4 regions of the Exiguobacterium sp. s128 genome follow, and region 3 is predicted to be linked to each of the others. Evidence: riboswitches for the same ligand, from Rfam matches in the RefSeq annotation. Region 3 holds a riboswitch; each other region holds the start of a gene.

The links. A riboswitch is a leader RNA that binds a small molecule or an ion and turns the genes downstream of it on or off. The one in region 3 is predicted to bind S-adenosylmethionine.
Positions count from the first base shown of each region.
Region 1: another riboswitch for S-adenosylmethionine. It lies ahead of KNQ13_RS09825 (2,3-diketo-5-methylthiopentyl-1-phosphate enolase); the one in region 3 lies ahead of KNQ13_RS05775 (methionine ABC transporter ATP-binding protein).
Region 2: another riboswitch for S-adenosylmethionine. It lies ahead of metK (methionine adenosyltransferase); the one in region 3 lies ahead of KNQ13_RS05775 (methionine ABC transporter ATP-binding protein).
Region 4: another riboswitch for S-adenosylmethionine. It lies ahead of KNQ13_RS09905 (amino acid permease); the one in region 3 lies ahead of KNQ13_RS05775 (methionine ABC transporter ATP-binding protein).

Region 1 covers NZ_JACSMT010000022.1:32,434-38,585, reverse strand. Annotated here, with positions in the region: gene mtnA (S-methyl-5-thioribose-1-phosphate isomerase) at 1-895, opposite strand, end outside; gene mtnK (S-methyl-5-thioribose kinase) at 892-2,061, opposite strand; SAM riboswitch class I at 2,140-2,242, opposite strand; SAM riboswitch class I at 2,451-2,552, shown strand; gene KNQ13_RS09825 (2,3-diketo-5-methylthiopentyl-1-phosphate enolase) at 2,633-3,823, shown strand; gene KNQ13_RS09820 (2-hydroxy-3-keto-5-methylthiopentenyl-1-phosphate phosphatase) at 3,820-4,479, shown strand; gene KNQ13_RS09815 (methylthioribulose 1-phosphate dehydratase) at 4,476-5,096, shown strand; gene KNQ13_RS09810 (1,2-dihydroxy-3-keto-5-methylthiopentene dioxygenase) at 5,112-5,651, shown strand; gene KNQ13_RS09805 (arsinothricin resistance N-acetyltransferase ArsN1 family A) at 5,783-6,152, shown strand, end outside.
Region 2 covers NZ_JACSMT010000003.1:47,541-53,692, reverse strand. Annotated here, with positions in the region: gene KNQ13_RS02135 (EAL and HDOD domain-containing protein) at 1-455, shown strand, start outside; gene pckA (phosphoenolpyruvate carboxykinase (ATP)) at 517-2,085, opposite strand; SAM riboswitch class I at 2,318-2,444, shown strand; gene metK (methionine adenosyltransferase) at 2,572-3,780, shown strand; gene KNQ13_RS02120 (GNAT family N-acetyltransferase) at 3,919-4,407, shown strand; gene KNQ13_RS02115 (alpha/beta fold hydrolase) at 4,489-5,193, shown strand; gene mnmM (tRNA 5-(aminomethyl)-2-thiouridylate-methyltransferase MnmM) at 5,248-5,838, opposite strand; gene KNQ13_RS02105 (MDR family MFS transporter) at 6,014-6,152, shown strand, end outside.
Region 3 covers NZ_JACSMT010000009.1:62,254-68,405, reverse strand. Annotated here, with positions in the region: gene KNQ13_RS05795 (carbohydrate ABC transporter permease) at 45-1,004, shown strand; gene KNQ13_RS05790 (carbohydrate ABC transporter permease) at 1,017-1,841, shown strand; gene pgmB (beta-phosphoglucomutase) at 1,854-2,525, shown strand; gene KNQ13_RS05780 (aminotransferase class I/II-fold pyridoxal phosphate-dependent enzyme) at 2,656-3,843, shown strand; SAM riboswitch class I at 3,906-4,009, shown strand; gene KNQ13_RS05775 (methionine ABC transporter ATP-binding protein) at 4,093-5,106, shown strand; gene KNQ13_RS05770 (methionine ABC transporter permease) at 5,096-5,761, shown strand; gene KNQ13_RS05765 (MetQ/NlpA family ABC transporter substrate-binding protein) at 5,795-6,152, shown strand, end outside.
Region 4 covers NZ_JACSMT010000023.1:7,362-13,513, forward strand. Annotated here, with positions in the region: gene KNQ13_RS09890 (GntR family transcriptional regulator) at 1-200, opposite strand, end outside; gene KNQ13_RS09895 (ketopantoate reductase family protein) at 382-1,293, shown strand; gene KNQ13_RS09900 (polysaccharide pyruvyl transferase family protein) at 1,507-2,925, shown strand; SAM riboswitch class I at 3,033-3,134, shown strand; gene KNQ13_RS09905 (amino acid permease) at 3,216-4,616, shown strand; gene mmuM (homocysteine S-methyltransferase) at 4,591-5,523, shown strand; gene KNQ13_RS09915 (MarR family winged helix-turn-helix transcriptional regulator) at 5,587-6,009, opposite strand.

The DNA of each region.
Region 1 (6,152 bases), on a different contig from region 3:
CGGCAAACTGCGTCACTTCCGTCGTTGCCCGCTCTTCGATTTCTATTTCGTCTCCCGACAAGCTCGTAAAATCAAAGGTCGACAGCGGTGCGGCGACATAAAACGGAATCCCGAAAGCACGGGCCAGTAACGCCAGTTGGAACGTGCCGATTTTGTTCGCCGTATCGCCGTTTCGCGTAATACGGTCAGCACCGACGATGATGGCAGTGATGTTCTTTTCTTTGATCGTATGGGCGACCATGTTGTCGGTAATTAATGTCACGTCAATCCCTGCTCGTTGCAGTTCCCATGTCGTCAAACGTGCCCCTTGCAGTAACGGACGGGTTTCCGACGCATAAACGGCGAGCGGAATCCCCTGTTCTTTCGCTAGATAAAACGGAGCAAGTGCCGTCCCGTAAGCCGCTGTCGCAATCGATCCGGCATTACAAATCGTCAGAATCCGGTCACCGGACTGGAACAATTCTAGCGCATGAATACCGATTTGCCGGGAGGTCTTGGCATCCGCCTCATAAAGCGCCAGTGCTTTTTGTTCCAGACGTTTCGGCAGTTCCGCAAGCGTCGTTGCCGAAACAATGAGTTGATTCAGTTCGTCAAGGACGTTTCGCAAATTGACGGCGGTCGGCCGGGTGGACAGTAATTGTGCCGACACCGTCAACAGTTCCTGTTTCACCTCGTCAAGCGGTCCTGTCGTCCGACGGAACGCTTCTTGGACCAGGATAAAACCACCAAATAAACTGATTGCCGGTGCCCCACGGACACGAAGTTGTTTAATGGCGTCAATCGCTTGCGCCAAGTCCTGGATCACTTCATACCGTTCTTCTTGCGGCAGACGGGTTTGGTCCAAAATCGTCACCGTCCCATTTTCATAGATGATGCTCTGAACGAATTGACTCATCGGCTGAGTTCCTCCGTTACGTCAAAGTTCCGCAGATCCGTAAACGTCTTGCATTCCGTCCGGCGTTTGATCAACGCAGCACCGAGGCGTAACGCATGGCGTTTCCGTTCGAGACGAACGGTCGGATCGGCAATCTGTTCCAAGTCCGCGACCAGTGCCAGTCCAATCGTCCGGCGGATCAATTCACATCCGGCAAATCCAAGCGCATCCTGTAAAATCGTACTGAGAACATCCTCGACGAGACCGTCCGCTGAACGGAACGGTTCCACCGCTTCCCGCTCCCACAACGCCTTGAACGTCGACGCAAACGTCAGCCAAAACGTATCGATGTCCTTGATCCGTTCCTCGCGCAACTGGTCATAGTTCGGATAAGCGGCAAAAAACAGATGCGCGATGAACTGACCAACATCAAACCCAAACGGTCCGTAAAACGCGAACTCGGGATCGATGACTTTCGTTTCATCGGCTGAAGCAAAAATACTTCCGGTATGTAAGTCGCCATGCAGCAAGGCATCACCTTTCGTGATGAAAAGTGCTTCGAGCTTCGCGACTTCCCGTTTCAGCTCCGCGTCGTTCCAGACCCGGTCGACTTCCGCTTCCAGTCCTGCTTCAATCGCATTCGTTTCCGCGTCATAAAACGGATCCGTGAAGATCAGTTTCTCCGTGATGTCGCACAGATCCGGATTGTAGTACTGACGGGCGATCTGTTTTTTCGCGACCGGGCCGAGGGCAAAATCCGACGTATAAAAGAGCGTCCGTGCCAAATACGAACCGATGTGTTCCGCGAGCAACGGATACTTCTCTCCCTCAAGCAATCCAGCCCGGACGATTGTCAGATGAGACAAGTCTTCCATCACCGTAAAGGCTTCTTCTTTGCTGGCATGATAAACACGCGGGACGAACGGAATCGCGACTTTCGCGAATTCTTTTAACGCTGACTGTTCGATCCATGCCCGCTCGAGCGACAGCGGCCAGCTTTCACCGACGACCTTCGCATACGGTAACGCTTGTTTTAAAATCAGGTGCTGGTCCCCCGCATGAATCCGAAAGACCAGGTTTAAATTGCCGTCCCCGATTTCTTCTGCCGTCACCGGTTCATTGCCGATCAGACCGAGTGTCCGAACCCGTTCGATGGCGTCCTGTACTGTAAATGCTTGATATCCCATTATGATTTCCCCCTTGATGATCACACGAAAAAACGCCCCTTTTCGTCAAAGAAAAGAGGCGCAGTAGAATACTCCGTCCTCTTATCTCTCAGACGAATGTCTGTTGGATGTAGCACCGTGCCGGATGGTCGGTTGCTGCGGCGTCTTCGGGCCAATTCCCTCTGCCAACTCACGATAAGAGTCATATGTAGTTGTCGTGTGATTTGATGTTGATTTGAATACTACGTGCGTTGCTGGTAGTCTGTCAATTCCAATTTTTAGTGAAACGGATTCAAAAACGGAATCGTCTATAGAAGAAGTATTTTCAAAAAAATAAATTTTCAAAAAATAGTTTGACAAGTCCGTCATCTCATGTAAAAATTGCAATTATATTTCACAATTTCATCCAATTCTTATCAAGAGCAGACGGAGGGACGAGCCCTACGATGTCGCAGCAACCGACCATTTGGCACGGTGCTAATTCTTGCAGCTAACACGCTGACAGATAAGAGTCCACGCGCAATTCTTCATGGTCTCTTGTCATTGACGAGGGACCATTTTTGTATTTTTTAACAAGGGAGAGACGACGATCATGGCGTACATTACCGCAACGTACCAACTCGGCGTGACCGATCAGTTACCAAAACGGGCAGAGCAAATCGCCCTCGGTCTGACGGTCGGCTCATGGACCGATTTGAATCATTTGGAACAACAACAGCTTGAATCCTTTAAAGGACAAGTCGTCCATACGGAAGAACACGACGGAAAAGGGTATGTCACAATCCGTTATCCGGAACACAACGTCTCACGAGACTTTTCGGCGATTTTGACGACCGTCTTCGGCAAGCTGTCGCTCGACGGTCAAATCAAACTGACGGATCTTCAGCTTCCCGCTACGTTCACACCGGATTTTCCCGGTGCTAAATTCGGCATCGAGGGCGTCCGTCAATTGATCCAAGTCCATGACCGCCCTCTGTTGATGAGCATATTTAAAGGCGTCATCGGACGGGACCTCGTTTTTTTACGGGAACAACTTGAAGCCCAGCTTGCCGGTGGGATTGATCTCGTCAAAGATGATGAAATCTTATACGACAATCCGTTGACACCGGCACTCGACCGGGCACGGATTGGACGAGAAGTTCTCCATGCACATTATGAACAGACCGGTAAACGGGCTCTTTATGCGATTACGTTGAGCGGTCCGGTCTTCCGCTTGAAAGAGCAGGCAAAACGTTTGATTGAAGCAGGTGCGACGGCCTTCCTGCTCAACACGTTTACATACGGACTCGATGTCCTGCGCGAGTTAGCTGCTGATCCGGACATTTCCGTTCCAATCTTTAATCACCCGGCCTTAAGCGGTGCCTTGATCGCAAGTCCTGATTACGGGATTTCCGCTCCCGTGTTACTCGGGACGTTACCGCGACTCGCTGGTGCCGACTTGACACTGTTCCCGTCGCCGTACGGGAACGTCGCCCTCGCCAAAGACTTGGCCCGCGGGATTGCGGTCGAAGCGACCCGAATCGGTAATACAAAAACGATTCTCCCGGTCCCGTCCGCCGGAATCCATCCCGGTCTCGTCGCCCAACTCGTTCATGATTTCGGCATCGATTCCGTCATCAATGCCGGAGGCGGCGTTCACGGTCATCCGCAAGGTGCCGCTGCCGGTGTCCTTGCATTCCGTCAGGCGCTCGACGCCGCACTGACCGGAGAATCGTTGACAAGTGCCGCAACGCGGCAGGAAGAATTACGGGTCGCCCTTGACGCTTGGGGGATCACGAAATGACGATCCGGATTTTATGTGACTTCGACGGCACGGTGACGGAACACGACAACATCATCGCGTTGATGAAAGAATTTGCTCCACCGGCAGCTTTTGAGCCGTTGAAAAAAGGTGTGCTCGACCGGTCCCTTTCGATCCAGTCCGGCGTCGGACAGATGTTTCGGCTGCTTCCGTCAGACCGGAAACAAGACTATGTTGATTTTTTGGAACAGCGGGCTGTCATTCGTCCCGGCTTTAAGACCTTACTCGCCTTTGCCAAATCGAACAGGATCGACTTTGCGATCGTCAGCGGCGGAATCGACTTTTTTGTCCAACCCATTCTTAAAGGATTACTGACAGATGAAGCGATTTATTGCAACGGCAGTGACTTTAGCGAAGAGACGATTCGGATTGAATGGCCACACGCTTGCGATGCGGCATGCAACAATCAATGCGGGTGTTGTAAAACGTCGATTGCCCGAAAGCTCAAGCAGGACGGTGACACGATCATCGCCATCGGTGACTCCGTGACGGATTTCGAACTGGCGAAACAAGCTGACCACGTCTATGCCCGGGACTATCTGATTACACTGTGTGAACAACACGGTATTCCCTATACACCGTTTGAAACGTTTTATGACATCGTCGAACACTTACAGACAACGGAGGTGTACGCATGACATTCTTGAAACGATACGAAGAATTACGTGCCATTAAACAGGAGTTCGCCGCACGCGACTGGTTTCCCGGTACGAGCGGTAACCTCGCCATCCGGACAGCCGATCAACCGACTGAATTTCTCGTGACGGCAAGCGGTAAGGACAAACGGCAGGATACACCGGACGACTTCGTCCATGTCGACGCGTCCGGTCAACTGATCGGCGAACAGACGGGTCGTCCCTCTGCCGAAACCTTGCTCCACGTCGAGGTCTTCAACCGAACGACTGCCGGGTGTTCCCTTCACGTCCACACGATCGACAACAATGTCATTTCGGAACTGTACGGGGACCAAGGCGAGATTCGGTTTGCCGGTCAGGAAATCATCAAAGCACTCGGCCTTTGGGAAGAAAATGCGGAAGTCCGTGTGCCGATTATCCCGAACTATGCAGACATTCCGACACTTGCCGCTGCCTTTGCAGCGCATGTGCATGCCGAGAGCGGCGCCGTCCTGATCCGCAATCACGGCATCACTGTCTGGGCACCGACTGCCTTTGAAGCCAAAAAACAGTTGGAAGCATTCGAGTTTTTGTTCAGTTACACCTTAAAACTACAAACGTGCCGACAGGCGATTCATTAAAAGGAGGAATTTACAATGGCAACAGTACTTTTCCAAAAAACAAACGAACGGTATACGGATCAAAACGAGGTGTCTGCGTTTCTGGCTTCACGCGGCGTCTTGTATGAACAATGGGATGTCACGAAACTCCCAGCGGAACTGGTCGACACGTACACGTTGACGGATGCGGACAAACAAACGATTCTCGGTACGTTCCAACCGGAAATCACGGATGTCTCGGAACGTCGCGGTTATCAGACGGCTGATATCATCTCCCTGTCTGACGCAACACCGAACTTGGATGAGTTGCTCGTCAACTTCCAGAAAGAACACCATCACACGGATGACGAAGTCCGGTTCATCGTCAGCGGTCACGGTGTTTTTGCCATCCAGGATGACGAAGTCGGCTATTACAACATTGAGTTGAATCCGGGTGATTTGATTTCCGTCCCAGTCAACACCCGTCATTACTTCACGCTCCAGGACGACCGTCAAGTCGTTGCCGTGCGGATTTTCGTGACGACGGACGGGTGGGTGCCGATTTATGAAAAAGATCCAATTGAAACAACTAACTAAAGCATTCTCCTGAAAACAGATGGTCCGGTTTATCCGGCTGTCTGTTTTTTTCTATCCTACAAACATACCGCTTGTTTCCGTTTCCTCCTATATAATGAAGAAAAGACTCATTTGAACTGGAGGTCACGTGTATGATGATTCGCCCTGTCCAAGAAGCTGATTTGAAAGACATCCTCGCCATCTATAACGAAGGCATCGAAGATCGGATTGCGACGCTTGAAACGGATACCAAGGAATTATCTTTCATGGAAGACTGGTATCAGGAACGAACGACACGTTATGCCGGGTTTGTGGCGTATGAAGGAACGACGATTCTTGGCTTCATCTCGCTTGACCCGTACAATCCGCGTCCGGTCTATCAATCCGTCGGTGAACTGTCTGTCTACATCACCCGGACCCACCGCGGTCAAGGCATCGGACGACAGCTCTTACGGATCATCGAGGAACACGCGATCACGCAGGGATTCCATAAATTGATCCTGTTTACCTTCCCGTTTAATA
Region 2 (6,152 bases), on a different contig from region 3:
AGTTGAAAAGTTGGATTTCACTGATCGTCTTACGTGAGATGAAACTCGCGAGTCCTTATAAATGGTCGGATGAATTATTACGTTCTTCGTTACATTGTGCGAAGTTATGCGAATTGTTTGCGAGCGAAACGAAGACATTGAAAGCAGAAAGTGCTTACATGATCGGACTACTTTCGCACATCGATGCCTTGCTGTCAGTCGATATCGATGAAATCATCGATCAATTACCGATTGAACTGACCTTAAAAACGGTCTTGCAAGGAGACGATCATCCGTTTCGGGACTGTCTCTTACTGGCAATCAGCGCGGATCGTGGTGAATTCGAAAATTTTGAGTTGCTCAGCAACCGGTTTGGGATCTCGAAGCAACGTGCTTATGAGTTACTGAAGGAAAGTCAGGTTTGGTTGGCTCAAAAGGAACAACATCTGCAAGATGAAACAGATTTGATTGTCTAAACGGCAAAAAAAGGTTGAGCACTCCAAACAGAGGCTCAACCTTTTTGCTATAGACGAAACATTAAATACGAGGTCCAGCCGATTTGATAGCATCGGTCGCACTTTCGAATCGGTTGAAGTTTTCGGCGAACTTATGAGCAAGTGCCGTCGCTTGTTGCTCGTAAGCGGCTGTATCTGCCCACACTTTGACGGGATTCAGCAGATTAGTCGGCACACCAGGTACTTCGACTGGCATGTGCAGTCCGAAGATTGAATGTTCTTCTGTCGGGATGTCGACGAGTAGACCGTTGACCGCGGCGTTGACCATCGTCCGTGTATACGCAAGCTTCATCCGACTACCGGTACCATAAGCACCACCGGTCCAACCTGTGTTGACAAGATAAACCGTGACACCATGACGATCAATCAGTTCACCCAGCATCGTCGCATATTTTTCCGGAATCAATGGTAAGAACGGAGAACCGAAGCACGTCGAGAATGTCGCTTCTGGTTCAGTGACACCACGTTCTGTCCCGGCGAGTTTAGACGTGTAACCCGATAAGAAATGATACATCGCCTGTTCCTTCGTCAACTTGCTGATTGGTGGTAAGACACCATACGCATCAGCCGTCAAGAACACAATCGTTTTCGGATGGCCAGCGCGTGACGGGATGGCGATATTATCGATTGAAGTAATCGGATAGGCAGCACGTGTATTTTCCGTCAATGACGTATCATCATAGTCTGGCGTCCGTTGTGCATCAAGAACGACATTTTCAAGCACCGTACCAAATCGGATCGCATCAAAGATTTGTGGTTCCTTTTCGCGCGAGAGATTAACGGTTTTGGCATAACAGCCGCCTTCGATATTGAACACACCATCATGCGACCAACCGTGTTCATCGTCACCGATCAATTGACGATTGTCGTCTGCCGACAGGGTGGTCTTACCAGTCCCGGATAGTCCGAAGAACAGAGCGACGTCACCTTCGTATCCGACGTTTGCTGAACAGTGCATCGATAAGACATCTTGTTGCGGTAACAGATAATTCATGACTGAGAAAATCGATTTTTTGATTTCTCCTGCGTACTCGGTACCACCGATCAAGACGATCCGGTGTTCGAACGACATCGCGATGAACGTCTCTGAGTTCGTACCATCGACTGCTGGATCAGCTTTGAAGTGTGGTGCATAGACGACCGTAAAGGGTTCAAAGGCCGCAACCGTAGGATATTCCCGTAAGAACAGTTGTTTTGCGAACAGATTATGCCAAGCATATTCTGTCACGACGCGTACTGGAAGGGTGAAATGCGTATCGGCACCAGCAGCAGCCTCTGTGTAGTAGAGCTGATCTGTTTCATTCATATGACGAAGAACTTTTTGTAACAGTTGCTCGAATTTGTCCGACTCCATCGGTTGGTTAACATGGCCCCAATCGATGTGTGTCTCGCATGACTGATCGCGGACGATGAACTTGTCTTTTGGCGAACGACCTGTAAATTTCCCCGTTTCTACAGATAAAGCACCATTCTCTGCAAGAACTCCTTCTTTGTTTCGAATCGCATGTTCGACTAGTTCGGCAACGGATAGTTGTTTGAACACATGCTCCTTCATGAGTAGTTCTTCGATATTCAGGACCGTCATCGGCATCCTGACCCCACCTTTCCCCTACGTTGGTTTTGGCTCCATCATTAGTATGACACATTTATTATATATGACATACTAATGATAGGGCAATCATTTTCCTGCGCTGATTTCTATTTATCTGGAAACGCTTTCAGCATTAACAGTTTAACACCTCTTCCGAAAATTTTCGACAAAAAATTAAAACGTTGCTTGACAGAGTGGACACAAGTTTATATCATGTAATTCGTAACGGATACTCTTATTCTGAGCAGGTGGAGGGAACAAGGCCCGAAGAAACCCGGCAACCGTCTTATGTTAATTTCATCATTAATGTAGGAAAAGGTGCTCTCCTGAAGCGAAGTAAACACTTCGAACGATAAGAGGGTAAAGGAAGAACGCACAACCTTTCCCTGACCATTTTTGGACATGGAAAGGTTTTTTTCATTTTACCGTCCCACTCAACTAGGGGAAATGAGTACACCGTCAAATTCTTTTTTGGGAGGGTCAAACATGACAAACCTTAATCGCCGGCTATTTACGTCGGAGTCAGTAACTGAAGGTCACCCGGATAAAATCTGTGACCAGATTTCGGATTCAATCTTAGATGCGATTCTTGCGGCAGATCCTAATGCACGTGTTGCTGCAGAAACGTCTGTCACGACAGGACTTGTCCTTGTGGCAGGAGAAATTACGACAACGACTTACGTGGATATCCCGAAAGTCGTACGCGAAACGATTCGTGAAATCGGCTATACACGTGCGAAGTACGGATTCGATGCAGACACATGTGCTGTATTGACTTCAATCGATGAGCAATCGGCAGACATCGCTCTTGGTGTAGACCAAGCGCTTGAAGCACGCGAAGGAAACATGTCAGATGAAGAAATCGATGCGATCGGAGCAGGAGACCAAGGTCTGATGTTCGGTTACGCAACGAAAGAAACACCTGAACTGATGCCACTTCCGATCTCACTTGCACACCGTCTCGCTCGTCGTCTTGCAGAAGTTCGTAAGACAGGACAACTCGATTACCTCCGCCCGGATGGTAAAACGCAAGTCACGGTTGAATACAACGAGAACAATGAACCTGTTCGCGTCGATACAATCGTCATCTCAACACAACATGCGGAAGAAGTGACGCTTGAGCAAATCCAAGCAGATCTGAAAGAACATGTCATCGCTCCAGTCATTCCGACGGAGTACATCGATGAAGACACGAAATTCTTCATCAACCCAACTGGTCGTTTCGTCATTGGCGGACCACAAGGCGATGCAGGTTTGACAGGTCGTAAAATCATCGTTGATACGTATGGCGGTTACGCACGCCACGGTGGTGGTGCTTTCTCTGGTAAAGATCCAACGAAAGTCGACCGTTCAGCTGCCTATGCAGCACGTTATGTTGCGAAAAACTTGGTTGCATCTGGTCTTGCAGACAAAGCAGAAGTTCAGCTTGCTTACGCAATCGGTGTGGCGCATCCGGTGTCAATCGCGGTTGACACATTCGGAACAGGAAAACTTCCTGAAGCGCAACTCGTCGAATTAATCGCAGAAAACTTTGATCTCCGTCCTGCAGGGATCATCAAGATGCTTGATCTCCGTCGTCCGATTTACCGTCAGACAGCAGCTTATGGCCACTTCGGTCGTACAGACATCGAATTGCCATGGGAGCAGACAGATAAAGCTGCTACTCTTGAAGAACAGGCAAAACGTTTCGTCTAATCCTTTGTTCAGAAATAACCTTTCACAGGTTGTTTCTGAACTTTTTTTGTTTCTCCGGAACTTTGCAGGGAAACGACTGAAATTTCTAGAAAAGGGTAAAAGAACATGAGTCTGTAAAAGGAAAAGGGGGATTTCGGTATGGAGATACGCGAAGCAGTTCCTGCTGATGCAGCACGCATTCATGATATTGCGCTCACGTCTTGGATGGATACGTACGAGGAAATCTATTCTGAGCGCTCGAAAGCCCATTTCGTTCAGGAAGCCTACCCACAAGAAGAAGTAGTTCGGGCAATCCGGACAGCAGAAGAAGCGCGCGGAGAATATTTTAATGTAGGTCTGATCGATGGGGAGATTGTGGGATTCATTCATGCGATTGATGTCGACGGGACGTGGGAAATTGTCCGCCTGTATGTCCTGCCGAAATATCAACAGAATGGAATCGGGCGGAGACTGATTCGAGAGCTTGAGCTCCAAGGTGCTTCTCCAATTGAAGTGTACATCGAATCACGCAATTATAAAGCCCGTCACTTTTTGACTGCATACGGATTTAAGGAAATCAGCGAGACGACAGAGGAAGTCTTTGGACAAGTGGAACCTGTGACCCGACTGCAACGTATATATGAATAAAAACGAAATCCGACTTAAGGCGGTTTGGCTTGAGTCGGATTTGTTGCATACTAAACAGATATCAAATGAAGAGGTGAGTTTGTGGTAGAACAACCAACCGGAGTGATCGTTCTTGTGTATCCACTCCAATTACGTGCCCGACCAAGTGAAGCGTTGATTCGTGTCTTGGAACAAGAATATGAAGTACTCTTAGTCGACGCACCACGTCGTGTATCGTTTGAAGAACACCAACAGTTATTAAAAGAAGCGTTACGGGAAGCGGGTAAACGGAAGCTTCCGATTCATATCATTGCCTGCAGCATGGGGGCACTCGTCGTCAACCGACTGTTGCAGGAATACGAATTACCGATTGCCAGTCTTTCTTTCATTTCACCCTTGTTTGATTGGCACAATTCGAAGCAACTTGGTGGCGTCAAGCAAGTGTTTGCGAGTGCATTTGATCGTTTTCGCCCGGATGCCCCACTCGGGACGTTACCGTTCGGACAAAACAATGAAGACGCTGTCCGTTTGGGTGAGTTGACCTATGCCCAATATCGTGAAATCGAAGAAGAAATCGTATTACATGATGAGGAACGAAAAAAATTACCTCGTGTTCATTTGGCTTGTTTTTATGCGCCGGACGATCAGTTTGCGGATGTCAAGTTGACGCTCGAAGTGTGCCGGAAAATGGGGGGCGACCAGATTTATCTGCAACGCCTGCATGGTTTCCCGCATTTTAGTTTTGAACGATTAAACACACGGTTTGCTGAAAAACTTTTATTGTTCCTCAAACTGGTTGAGGATTAAGGAAAAGTCATCTAAAAAGGAGGACGCCGTCATTTGCGACAGCATCCTCTTTTTTCAGTCGATCGTTTGTTTTTTAAGTTTTTTTTCAATGGCGACGATAAAGGGTGGATTATTTTGTTGGTTCAAGAACCGATACTGCAAGACCGCATAATCTTGCTGCGGCAGCAGGGCAACATGTTCCAAAACGGCGTCGCGTTCTTTACGTCCTTCAAGGTGTCCATGATAAATCACGAGGACAATCAACCCACCGGGCACGAGGACGGGAAGTAACGCCCGAAGCGCTTCTAACGTTTCTTCTCCCGTCGTCGTGACCGACTTATCGCTCCCTGGTAAATAACCGAGATTAAAGACCCCAGCACGAATCGGACGCTGTTCGTCAAATAAACGAGCACCGACATGAATATGGCTTTCGTGATACAAGTCGACCCATTCGGAGACATGTGCCGCCTGCAGACGGCGTTTCGTTTCTTCAATGGCTTGTTCCTGAACATCAAAAGCGATGACACGTCCGCTTGGTCCGACTCGTTCAGCAAGGAAATGGGTATCGTGACCGTTTCCGGCAGTCATATCCACGACGCAGTCTCCTTCGTGGATGACGGATTCCAGTAATTCTTTTGCGTAAGGTAACACACGTGCAAGTGACATGGCATAAACTCCTCTTCCTGATAGCTATTCTGTTTTTTCTAAGTACCCGCAAATCCGATCATTTAGTCAATTGTATCATTTTTCCGATTGTTCGTTTAAAACGAAGTTTCTTGACAGAGTGCGATACAATTTCGTAAAGTGGCAAGGTTGGAAACTATATTGGAGGATACTTACCATGCCGAAATTACCTCGAGCGGTCTGGATTCTGGTATTGGCGATGGCGATCAATACGACAGGATCTTCTTTTTTATGGCCGTTCAATACATTATACATTCATGAATATCTGGGAGAATCGATGACGAAAGCCGGAATGG
Region 3 (6,152 bases):
GTTGGGCGTTTTCTTCTTACTCGCAACTTGAAAGGAGCTTTCCTATGACAAGTGTTCCTCATTCTAATCAGCAACCCGTTGTTCCAACCAGCCGCCCCCCGAAACCCAAAAAAGAACGGGCACGTAAAGGCGAAAGTTTACAGGGTTATACGTTCATGTTGCCAACGATTTTTATCATGCTGGTCTTTACATTGATTCCGATTGGCTATTCCTTATTCCTTTCCTTTACACGGGTTAATCTATTTGGCGGTGTCAGTTTTGAGTTCACCGGTCTAACGAATTATTCGAACGCCTTACAGGATGAACGTGTCTGGATTGCACTCAAAAATACGGTTCGATACGTCGCCTTTGTCGTTCCGATCCAAACCATCATCGCCCTGATTATGGCGGCGGTTCTCAATTCAGGTATTCGTTTTCAAAATACTTTTAGAACCATTTATTTTTTACCGACGTTGACATCAAGCTCCGCCTTAACGATGATTTTCATGTTTCTGTTCAGCTTAAACGGTCCTGTCAACAATGCACTGGTTTCAGTCGGTATCTTACCGGAACCGATTAACTTCGTGAATGAAACACAATTTGCCCTTGCCTCAATCATGGTCATGAACATTTGGGCAACCGTCCCCTACTACATGACGATTTATTTAGCAGGGCTTCAAGACATTCCGAAATCACTGTACGAAGCAGCCGATTTAGACGGAGCAAACGCTTGGCAAAAACTGACGAAAATCACAGTTCCAAACCTTGCTCCGATTACAAACTACGTGATTTTAATGGGATTGATCGGCTGTTTCCAACTATTTGACCAAGCCTATATCATCTCCGGCGGATCGGGCGGTCCGAATAACGCGACACTGACGTTCTCCTTATTGATTTACCAGTATGCGTTCAAGACGCTCGGAACGATGGGATATGCATCAGCTCTTGCCATCTTGTTGACGATTGTCATTTTCACCGTCTCGATGATTGCCCGACGGTTAAATAAAGAAGAGTCTCATTACTAAGGAGGTCCGAATATGAAACCGAAAAAATGGCCCCGTGTTTTACTGTATTGCGTCCTTATCCTTTACGGACTCGTGACGCTGTATCCCTTTTTGTGGGCAGTTCTTGCTGCGTTTAAACCTTATGCAGAAATCGTATCCGGCGGATTGAATCTACTTCCCGAAAAGCCGACCCTCGATAATTTTGCTTATATCTTTACCCGTGATCCACTCTTTCCGAAATGGGTCATGAACACGTTCATCGTCGCAACGACCGGAACCATCTTGAACGTCATCTTTAACACAATGGCTGGTTACTCACTGGCACGTCTTCGTTTTGCCGGTCGAAATTACTGGTTTTTACTCATTCTTGCCGTCATGATGGTTCCCGGACAGATTCTGCTGATTCCGAATTACCTCATCATGAAATCACTTGGGTTACTTGATTCTTATTCTGCCCTTATCTTGCCAGGTGCCATCAACTTCGCATATATCTTTATGATGCGACAATTTTTCATCAACTTCCCGAAGGAAATCGAGGAAGCCGCTCAAGTCGATGGATTAAATCGTTTCCAGACGTTCTGGAAAATCGTCTTTCCGATGGCGCGTCCTGCCGTTGCTACTCAGGCTATCTTCATTTTCCTTGGTTTCTGGAACGAATTCATGAAGCCCTTGCTTTACATCACGTCGCCAGAAAAATATACGTTAACGCTTGGTCTTCAATCGTTCCAAAGTCAAAACGCCACCCAATGGAATTACATCATGGCAGCGTCCGTCGTCTCGATCATTCCAATCATCATTCTATACATCTTACTCAACCGGTATTTCATGCAAGGATTACGAATCGGTGGAGATAAGTAAGGAGGAACTTTTATGTCTACACCTTATCCACAGGCCGTCATCTTTGATTTAGATGGCGTCATCACAGACTCTGCCGAACATCATTTTCTGGCTTGGCAACAACTCGGACAGGAACTCTCTATCCCGTTCGACCGTCAATTCAACGAGACACTTAAAGGCGTTAACCGCATGGACTCGCTTGAGCGTATCCTTTCACTCGGACAAGCAAATAACCGGTATTCTGAAGCTGAAAAATTGGCTCTGGCCGAAAAGAAAAACCGTTATTATGTTGAGTCCATTCAACATTTGACGCCACAGGATGTTCTTCCCGGAATCATCGATTTACTGAAGGATTTGCGTCAAAACAAGATCAAAATCGCAATGGCTTCCGCTTCTAAAAATGCACAGTTTGTCTCAGAACGACTTGAGGTCGATCACTATTTCGATCATATCGTCGATGCAGAGACAGTCGAAAAGTCTAAACCTCATCCAGAGGTATTTTTAAAGGCAGCAACAGCTATCGGCGTCGCTCCAACAGATTGCCTCGGAATTGAGGATGCCTCTGCTGGTGTTGAGGCTATCAAGAGCGCTGGAATGCGCGCAATCGCCATTGGTGACGCAGATATTTTAAGCGCAGCGGATCTTGTGCTGACCGATACATCGAAGCTTTCATTTTCCACCTTATCCGGCGTATTCTCAAAATAATTTTCACCGCAGGACTTTTGAGGGAACATCCCCTTTTAAAAGTCCTGTGTTTTTCTTTTTGAAAAAACCCTTTTCTTTTGACTGAAAATTCGCTATCCTTGACGACAATACCTAACAAGGAGGAAAACAGATGAAACATTTCGCCCCATCGATCGCGATTGATCGGCTGCCCACTCCGGTCTTTGCTGAACTCGCTCAGCGGATTGGTGCCGTCAAAGCAGCCGGCCACGATGTCATCACACTTGGTCAAGGAACCCCGGACCAAACGACACCTGTACATATTTTGGATGCCTTGAAGGAGGCGATTGACGACTCGACCAACCTACAGTATCCCCCATTTCGTGGCCATGATTTCCTGAAGCAGGCCGTAGCCGATTTTTATCAATCCGAGTTCGGTGTGACGATCGATCCTGCTTCTGAGGTCGCCATTGTGCTCGGCAGTAAAGCCGGCATCGTCGCCTTGCCGCAAACGATTGTCAATCCGGGTGAAGGTGTCATTGTTCCCGATCCCGGTTACCCCGACTACCTGTCCGGCGCGGCATTAGCAGGTGCTTATCCGATCACATTACCGCTCCTTGCGGAAAATGCTTTTTTACCTGACTACACGTTACTCGATACGACGGATGTCGAACGGGCGCGGATGTTGTTCCTCAACTACCCGAGCAATCCGACCGGTGCGACGGCGACGGCGGAAGCCTTTGAACAGACGGTCGCCTTCGCTGACGCGAACGACATTTGTGTCGTCCATGACTTGGCATACGGCGGCATTAGTTTTGATGGTCCGACCCGAAGTTTCCTCCAGACCGAAGGAGCGAAAGACGTCGGAATCGAACTCTTTTCGTTATCCAAACGCTTCAACATGTCCGGCTTCCGCATCGCCTTTGCGATCGGGAATCCATCCGTCATCTCAAGTATCGAAACGTACCAGGAACACTTATACGTCAGTGCCTTCACACCCATCCAGCACGCAGCGACCGTCGCCCTCTCCAGTGATCAGACGTGCGTCCGTGAGCTGAGTACACTGTATGAAGCCCGTCGCGATGCCTTGTTCGGTAAATTACAAAACATCGGATGGGACGGACCGATTCCTGGTGGTTCGTTCTTCGTCTGGTTGCCGGTCCCGTCCGGCTTTACGTCACAAAGCTTTACCGACCACTTGCTGGACGAGGCACATGTCGCCGTCACACCGGGACATTTCTTCGGTGAATATGGCGAAGGCTACGTCCGTATCAGCTTGATTGCCGACGCCGAACGATTGGTCGAAGCCGCCGAACGGATTGGTCAGCTCAATCTGTTTCAGCAAGCCGTTGCGGAATAATTCTGAAAAAACGTTTGACAGATGGGAATGATTTCCGTTAAAGTAAATCCCAACAGCATAACTACTTATCGAGAGCGACCGAGGGATTAGGCCCAACGACGTCCGGCAACCACCTTTAAGGAACGGTGCCACATCCTACAGAATGTTTCATTCTGAGAGATAAGTTACGAAATCTTACACTTCGTCGCTTTTTTCTGGTTGCTCTTAACTGGAAAAAGGCGATTTTTTTGTATAGGGAGGAAACAACAGATGATTGAATTCAAAGGCATCACCAAACGGTTCGTACGGGACCGGACACCGATTTTCGCCCTGCGTGACGTCAACTTAACGATTCAGCAAGGAGAAATCTTTGGCATCATCGGTGAATCCGGTGCCGGAAAAAGTACGTTACTCCGTTTAATCAACGGACTCGAAACACCGACACAAGGAACGGTCAAAGTATCGGGAATCAAACTATCCGACCTCTCAAAAGGCAGCCTAAGGGAGTTGCGCCTAAAGATCGGGATGATCTTTCAACATTTCCAATTGATTCAATCGCGGAATGTTTCCGACAACATTGGGTTCGCCTTAAAAGCAGCTGGCGTCAAAGGTAGTGAGTTTCCAAACCGGATCAAGGAACTCGTCGCTCTTGTCGGACTGGAAGGATTCGAAACGAATTTTCCGAGCCAACTCAGTGGTGGTCAAAAGCAACGTGTCGGGATTGCCCGAGCGCTTGCCAACAATCCGAGTGTCCTGTTATGTGACGAAGCGACCTCGGCACTGGATCCTGTCACGACCTTACAAATCCTCGACCTTCTCAAGGATTTGAATGAACGACTTGGCTTGACGATCATTTTGATCACACATGAAATCGAAGTCGTTAAACAGATTTGCCATCGTGTTGCCGTCATGGCGCACGGTGAAGTCGTCGAAGTTGCAAAGACCTACGACATATTTAGCCAACCGACACATGCCGTCACGAAACATTACGTCGATACGGCGCTTCAAATCGAGTTGCCGGAACGGATACTCCGAACGACACCCGGTAAAATCATCCGCCTGCAATTCACAGGTGAGAAGACCGGTGAAAGTACGTTATCGGAAGCGATCAAACAGTTTGATATCTCGGTCAGCATCCTTCACGGCAAGGTCGATTATATCCAGAACGTCGCCTTCGGGGTCTTGATCGTCAGCCTGACCGGTCCGACGCTTCATGTCAACCGGGCGCTCACTTGGCTTGAAGAACAACTCCACACACTTGAGGTGATTCAAGATGTGGCTTGATCGGATCCAAACGATGTTACCCGACTTACTCAAAGCGTTAGGCGAAACGGCCCTGATGGTCGGAATTTCACTTGGTTTCGCCCTCATCATCGGGATTCCACTGGGAATTTTTCTGTTCATCACCGATCGGGGACTGTTTTTCCAAAACATCTTCGTTCGAAGCATCATAGACTTTTTCGTCAATATCGTACGTTCGTTACCGTTCATTATCTTACTCGTCGCCTTGATTCCGCTGACGCAACTGTTACTCAATAATACGATCGGACCGACGGCCGCTTCTGTCAGCTTAAGTGTTGCTGCCATTCCGTTCCTCGCCCGACTCGTCGAGACCTCACTCCGTGAGATTCCACCGGGCTTAATCGAAGCTGCTGAGGCGTGTGGCGCAACACCGTTTCGTATCATCATCAGCGCCCTGTTACCGGAAGCCCTTCCCGGGATCATCCAAGCAGTGACGTTGACGACGATCAGCTTGATCGGCTTTTCTGCCATGGCTGGCATCGTCGGCGGCGGTGGTGTCGGTGACCTCGCCATCCGCTTCGGTTATTACCGGTACGATAACGTCGTCATGATTGTGACGATCATCGTGCTCGTCGTCATCGTCCAAAGCATTCAAGGACTCGGCAATCAACTGGCCCGTCGTGCCGACAAACGGTAACTAAAATAGAGAAATTTAAAGGAGATAATGAATATGAAAAAACGATATGCCTTTTTAGCAACAGGATTACTGGGAGCCGGGATTCTTGCCGGTTGCGGTGACAGCAGTGCGAAAGAAGAAACCAAATCCATCAAGATTGGTGCGACGAGCGGTCCTTACAGTGACATGGTCAAAGAAGCGATTCAGCCTGGTCTTGAAAAGAAAGGCTATAAAGTCGAAATCGTTGAATTCAGCGATTATATCCAGCCGAACATCGCGCTCGGCAGCGGCGACATCGACGCGAACTTGTTCCAACACTCGATCTATCTGAAGACGTTCGCGAAGGAAAAGAACCTCGATCTTAAAGGGCTGATCACTGTTCCGACGGCACCGATGGGCTTATACAGTAAAT
Region 4 (6,152 bases), on a different contig from region 3:
ATGCGTTCTGACGCCAACACCTTCAGGGCATCCCGGACAGGCGACCGACTGACGGAAAAATCAGCGGCTAATTTGTTTTCAGATAAGACTGTACCGCTCTCGATCTTGCCGGAAATGATCCGCATGCGCAGTTCATAGGCGACACGATCACCGGCGGATGCTTTTGATAACCACTTAATCGGGTATAAAAGATCAGACATAAAAACACCTACTTTGTTTGATGAGTATACTTGTATACAAGTAGTATAAACGACGGAAACTAAAATGCAAGCGCTTTAATTAAATTGTCATCTTTGTCCAATTCGGTCTGATCTGTATGATAGGCTAGACAAAGAACAGGTACTAATGGAAGAAAAAAATCAGAGATCCGGAGGGATGAAAATGAAAATTCTAGTTGTCGGAGCAGGGGCGGTCGGCGGTTATTTTGGAGGACGTTTGGCGGAAAAAGGGGAGGATGTCACGTTTTTAGTCCGTAAACGCCGCATGCAGGAGTTAGAAAAATCCGGACTCCAGATCAGCAGTCCGCACGGTGATTTTGAGATGTCGCCACGTGTAATCGAAGCTGGAACAGATGAGACGTTTGATCTGATTCTGCTTTCGACGAAAGCCTACCACCTGAATCAAGTCGTACAGGATATCGAACCGTTTGTCGTGGAACATACATACATTCTGCCATTGTTAAATGGAATGGCACATCTGGAGCGGTTAACTGAAACATTTGGTGAACACCGTGTGCTCGGCGGACTATGCTTTATTGAATCGACACTGGATGAACAGGGACGGATTCTTCAAACCAGTCCTTCCCATCATCTGTTGTTTGGTCCATTAACGGGGGAACGGACGCAACGCTTGGCAGAACTGGAACGGCATCTGACCGGGACAAAATCGCCGATCAAGTATTCGGAAACCATCATCCGTGACATGTGGAACAAGTATCTTTTCATCACGACGTTTTCCGGTGTGACGTCGCTCTTCCGTTCGGCGATTGGTCCGATCCGAGAGCAGGAACAGGGGATGGAGCTGATCCGTCAATTGACGGCTGAAGCAAAACAGGCGATGGAGCAACAAGGTGCTGTCTTCAGTGACGAGATCGAACAGGTTCAAGAAAAACAGATCGTTCAAATGACCGACACGATGAAATCCTCCCTGCAACGCGACATGGAAAAGGGACAGGATGTCGAGGACGATCATCTCTTCGGAAGTCTGCTCATGACGGCGGATCAAACGAGGTATCCGCTGTTACGAGCTATTTATGCCAACTTACAGGTCTATCGAGCCACACGCACCTCCTGAAAATCAAGTAATGGGTTTATTATATTGGAAAAATTACCATGAAAATCGATCATTTTCAGGTCTGTTTGAAAACGGATCTGCTCGGCTATACATTGACTTTTTGAATCAAACTCCTCTATTCTTAATGAGATTGATAAAAACCGTTAATATATTTTTTGACGTTAATTTAATGATAAAACAAGAACACCAGATGTGAGAGGGGATTTACTTTACATGACACGTATTATTATTCGCGCAGGTATGACACCGTTTGAACAGTTTGACGCAGAGTATCTCATGAAACACAATTCAATCGGAGGAAATGTTGGGAACTTGATTTATCAATACAGCATCTTCCGTACATTGATGACAGAAGGTACGACGATTACACCGGATTACTACTACTATGAAGAAGAGCGTGCAGATGAGATCAACGCGAACTTTGATTTGTATGTCATTCCGCTCGCTGACGCATTCCGTAAAGAATTCGTCCCGACACTGCGTAAATATACGAAATTAATTAAAAAACTCAAGATTCCAGTCGTCGTCATCGGCGTTGGTTTACGCGCACCATTTGAGCCGGATCTAAAAGAAGGTTTCTCATTCGATGAAGATGTGAAAGCTTTTGTCAGCGCAGTTCTTGAACGCTCAAGCATGCTTGGACTTCGCGGCGAAATCACATCAAAATACTTGACGCGTCTTGGTTTCCGCGAAGGAATCGATCACAAAGTCATCGGTTGCCCATCGATGTATGCCTTTGGCCGTGATTTAAAAATCCGTGAGACGAACATCACAAAAGATTCGATGATCGGTGTCAACTCGTCACGTCTTGCACCACAAAACGTCCTCAACTTCATCACACGCGGAATGGAAGAGTACCCGAACCACTACTTCATCCCACAATGGATGAAAGAGTTACGTTTGACGTACACAGGAACACATCCGATTGCTGACTTATCTGTAACGAACTATCCGGTTAAAATGTCGGATCCGACTTACATGAACGACCGTGTCCGCTTCTTCTTGAACGCACAGACATGGATCGACTTCTTGAAAGAAGCTGACTTCAGCTTCGGAGCACGTCTTCACGGTAACATCACGGCAACACTTGCCGGAACACCAAGTATCCTGATTCCAAAAGATGCACGGATGCGCGAATTAACGGATTATCACCAATTGACACACATCTGGGCAAACGACATCACAGACAGCACACGCTTGTCAGATGTAATTGAGTCGGCTGACTTCCAAAGCCCGACACGTGTCCAAGCGCGTAACTTTGATAATTTCGTTGAATTCTTGAACACAAATGATTTAGAGCACATCTACAAAGAAACGAACTACCCAGAGAACGTTCCGTTTGATCGTGAAATGGCAAAAGCAGAGTTGCTTCCAGTCGTCAAACCGATCACAGGAATCAGTATTGAAGAAGCCGTTTCACGTTTTGAATCGTACTTCCCAGAAGAAGAACAAAAAATCGTCGCAGCTCAAAAACGCGATAAAGCAAAAATGGCTGAAAAAGATAAGAAAATCAAATCGCTTCAAGGCAAGTTGAACAGTCAGACAAAAGAAATCAAGCATCAACAAGGCACACTGAACCGGAAAGCGGTTCGGATGGCATTGAAGACAGCTGATTTGTTTGCGAAGAAATAAGCTACGGACGTCTTATACCATTTTGGTGTAAGGCGTTTTTTTGTGTAATGAATTCTGAATTGTTTTGACAATTCAAAACAGGGTTGGTACTGTTATGAAAAATTACATTCTTATCCAGAGAGGTGGAGGGACTGGCCCTTTGAAGCCTCAGCAACAGGTCGAAAGATACTGTGCTAATTCCTGCGGGTGTCGTACCCGATCGATAAGCTTCTTTTTATTGTCGACCGACGCACCCATGTATGTGGGTGCGTTTTTTTATTTTATGAGAAAAAGAGGAGTGTGGAGGAGTAATGAAAGAAGGAACATTTCGCCGGAAAATGGAATCCCGGCATATCGTCATGTTGTCACTCGGCGGCGTCATCGGGACCGGATTATTTTTAAGTACAGGTTACACGCTCGAGCAGGCAGGGCGGGTCGGAACGATTTTATCGTACTTGGTCGGAGCACTCGCCGTGTATCTAGTCATGCTCTGCTTAGGAGAACTGGCCGTACATATGCCGGAGACGGGTGCCTTTCACAGCTACGCGACGAAGTATCTTGGATCCGGAACAGGTTATACCGTCGCTTGGCTCTACTGGCTGACGTGGACGGTGGCGCTCGGTTCAGAATTTACGGCAGCCGGTTTATTGATGCAACGGTGGTTTCCGGATGTCCCGGTCTGGCTGTTCAGTGCCTTGTTCGTCGTCATGATTTTAGGCATCAATGTCTTGACGGTTCGTTTGTTCGCAGAAGTTGAATTTTGGTTTTCGGCTGTCAAAGTATTAACGATTTTAGTATTCATCGTCTTAGGGACAGCAGCGATTGTCGGATTTCTGCCACTCGCGGACGGATCGCAAGCGCCGCTTCTTGCCCCGTTGACGGATGGCGGATTATTCCCGAACGGAGCATTCGCCATCCTGATGACGATGCTCGCCGTCAACTTTGCCTATTCCGGAACAGAGTTGATCGGGATTGCAGCAGGTGAGGCCGTCGATCCGAAACGGACGGTTCCGCTGGCCATTCGAACAACGGTCTTCCGGCTTGTCTTATTTTTTGTCGGGACGATTATCGTTCTCGCGATTCTGTTACCCAACGATTCAAAAGGAGTGCTCGAAAGCCCATTCGTTGCCGTATTCGAACGGATTGGTCTGCCGTTTGCTGCAGATATCATGAATTTCGTCATCCTGACGGCGATTTTGTCAGCGGCGAACTCGGGTCTGTACGCCGCTTCACGGATGCTTTGGTCACTTTCCGATCAACGGATGATCACGCCGTTCTTTTCTAAATTAAATGCAAGCGGAGTCCCGACACGTGCCGTTCTCTTCAGTATGCTCGGAGGTCTACTCGCCTTATTGTCCAGTGTCTATGCACCGGGTTCCGTTTACATTGCGCTCGTTTCGATTTCCGGACTGGCAGTTGTCGTCGTCTGGATGAGCATCAGTGCTTCCCAGTTCATGTTTCGCAAGCGCTATCTGCAAGAGGGACATGATGTAAACGATTTGGTTTACCGGACACCTTGGTATCCATTTGTCCCGATTCTGTCATTTTTAATGTGTTTGGCTTCACTGATCGGGATCGCCTTTGATCCGACACAACGGGTCGCTCTGTATTTCGGGGTGCCGTTTATCGCCGTCTGCTACATCGTGCATCATCTAACGAAAACCTCATGGAAACGGAGTGAAGAAGATGTCAAAGAACAACAATCCAGTTGAACAACTGTTAAAGGAAAAGCCGTATCTTTTATTGGACGGCGCATTGGCGACGGAACTCGAGCGCCACGGGAGCAATCTCGAGGACCCGCTGTGGTCGGCTCGGGTATTGCTTGAGGAACCGGAGCAGATTCACCGCGTCCATACGGATTATTTTAAAATTGGGGCAGATTGCGCCATCACGTCCAGTTATCAAGCGAGTGTCGCCGGTTTTAGCAGCCGGGGAATCAAAGAAGACGAAGCGATTGAACTGATGAAACAAACGGTTTATCTGGCGCAACAGGCGCGTGCGGAAACCGGACAGGCGGCAAGTCACGCCCTGATTGCGGGATCGGTCGGTCCTTACGGTGCGTATCTGTCAGACGGTTCCGAGTATGTCGGTCATTACGGAGTCGACGATGCACAACTGGAAGCATTCCACCGTCCGCGGCTTGAAGCGTTGATTGCAGCAGGGGCAGACGTGTTGGCGTTTGAGACGATTCCGTCCTTACAGGAAGCAAAAGTACTGTTTCGACTGCTCGAAGAATTTCCGGAACGATCGGCGTGGCTTGCCTTTTCTCTGCGTGACGCAACACACATCAGTGAAGGAACACCGTTAAGTGAATGTATCGAGTCCTTAGGGGAGCATCCGCAACTGGCGGCAATCGGCGCCAACTGTTTTCCGGCGTCGATCGCGACCGACTTCATCACGACATTAAAACAACTGACGGATGTGCCGATCATCGTCTATCCGAATTCTGGGGAACAGTATGATCCGGTCAGCAAGACCTGGTCCGGTGAAGCAGTCTGTACCGCGTTTGAAGACGTTGCCCCCGAATGGTATGCCGCAGGTGCCCGGTTGATCGGCGGCTGTTGTCGGACGACGCCGGAGCAAATCGAACGGATTCAACAGAAGGTGACAATCGGTTAACAGGCGACAATAAAAAACAGAGGGCGGATGGAAATCCGTCCTCTGTTTCATATTCTAAGGAGTTCACCGTTCCCGTAATGCTTGGTTGAACTTCTTCAGCAATCGCCCAAATGACTCGGCATCTTCATCCGGCCAGTCTGTCAGCAACCGTTCGATACTCGTCAGACGGGCCGTCCGGTAAATTTCGAGCTCCTGTTGACCGTAATGGGTGATGTTGTAAAAGAAGGCCCGGCCGTCTGTCGGGTCTTTTATTTTTTCGACTAATTTTTTCTGATCGAGCGCAGCAGCTTGCCGGCTGACGGTCGACACATCGAGTTGTAATTCGCGTGCCAGTGTCTTGACACCGACCTGACCGGAATCGGACAACTGGCGCAAGAGTAAGTAGGAAGCGCGATCCAAGTTACGGTTATCGGCCGTCGCTGTCGTCAAACGACGAATTAAAATCGCCAGTTGGAGCTCGATCGTTTCCAGGGATTGATTGGACATGTTGTCACCTCTTATTTGCATTCATTGCCCTCATCATTACGCACACACTGTCCTCTGTCAATCAAAGGCAGGCTTCTTGACAGGGTTATAGTTGTATTATACAATCATAAATGTCATTTAATTGTATCGTGCAACTTATTAAT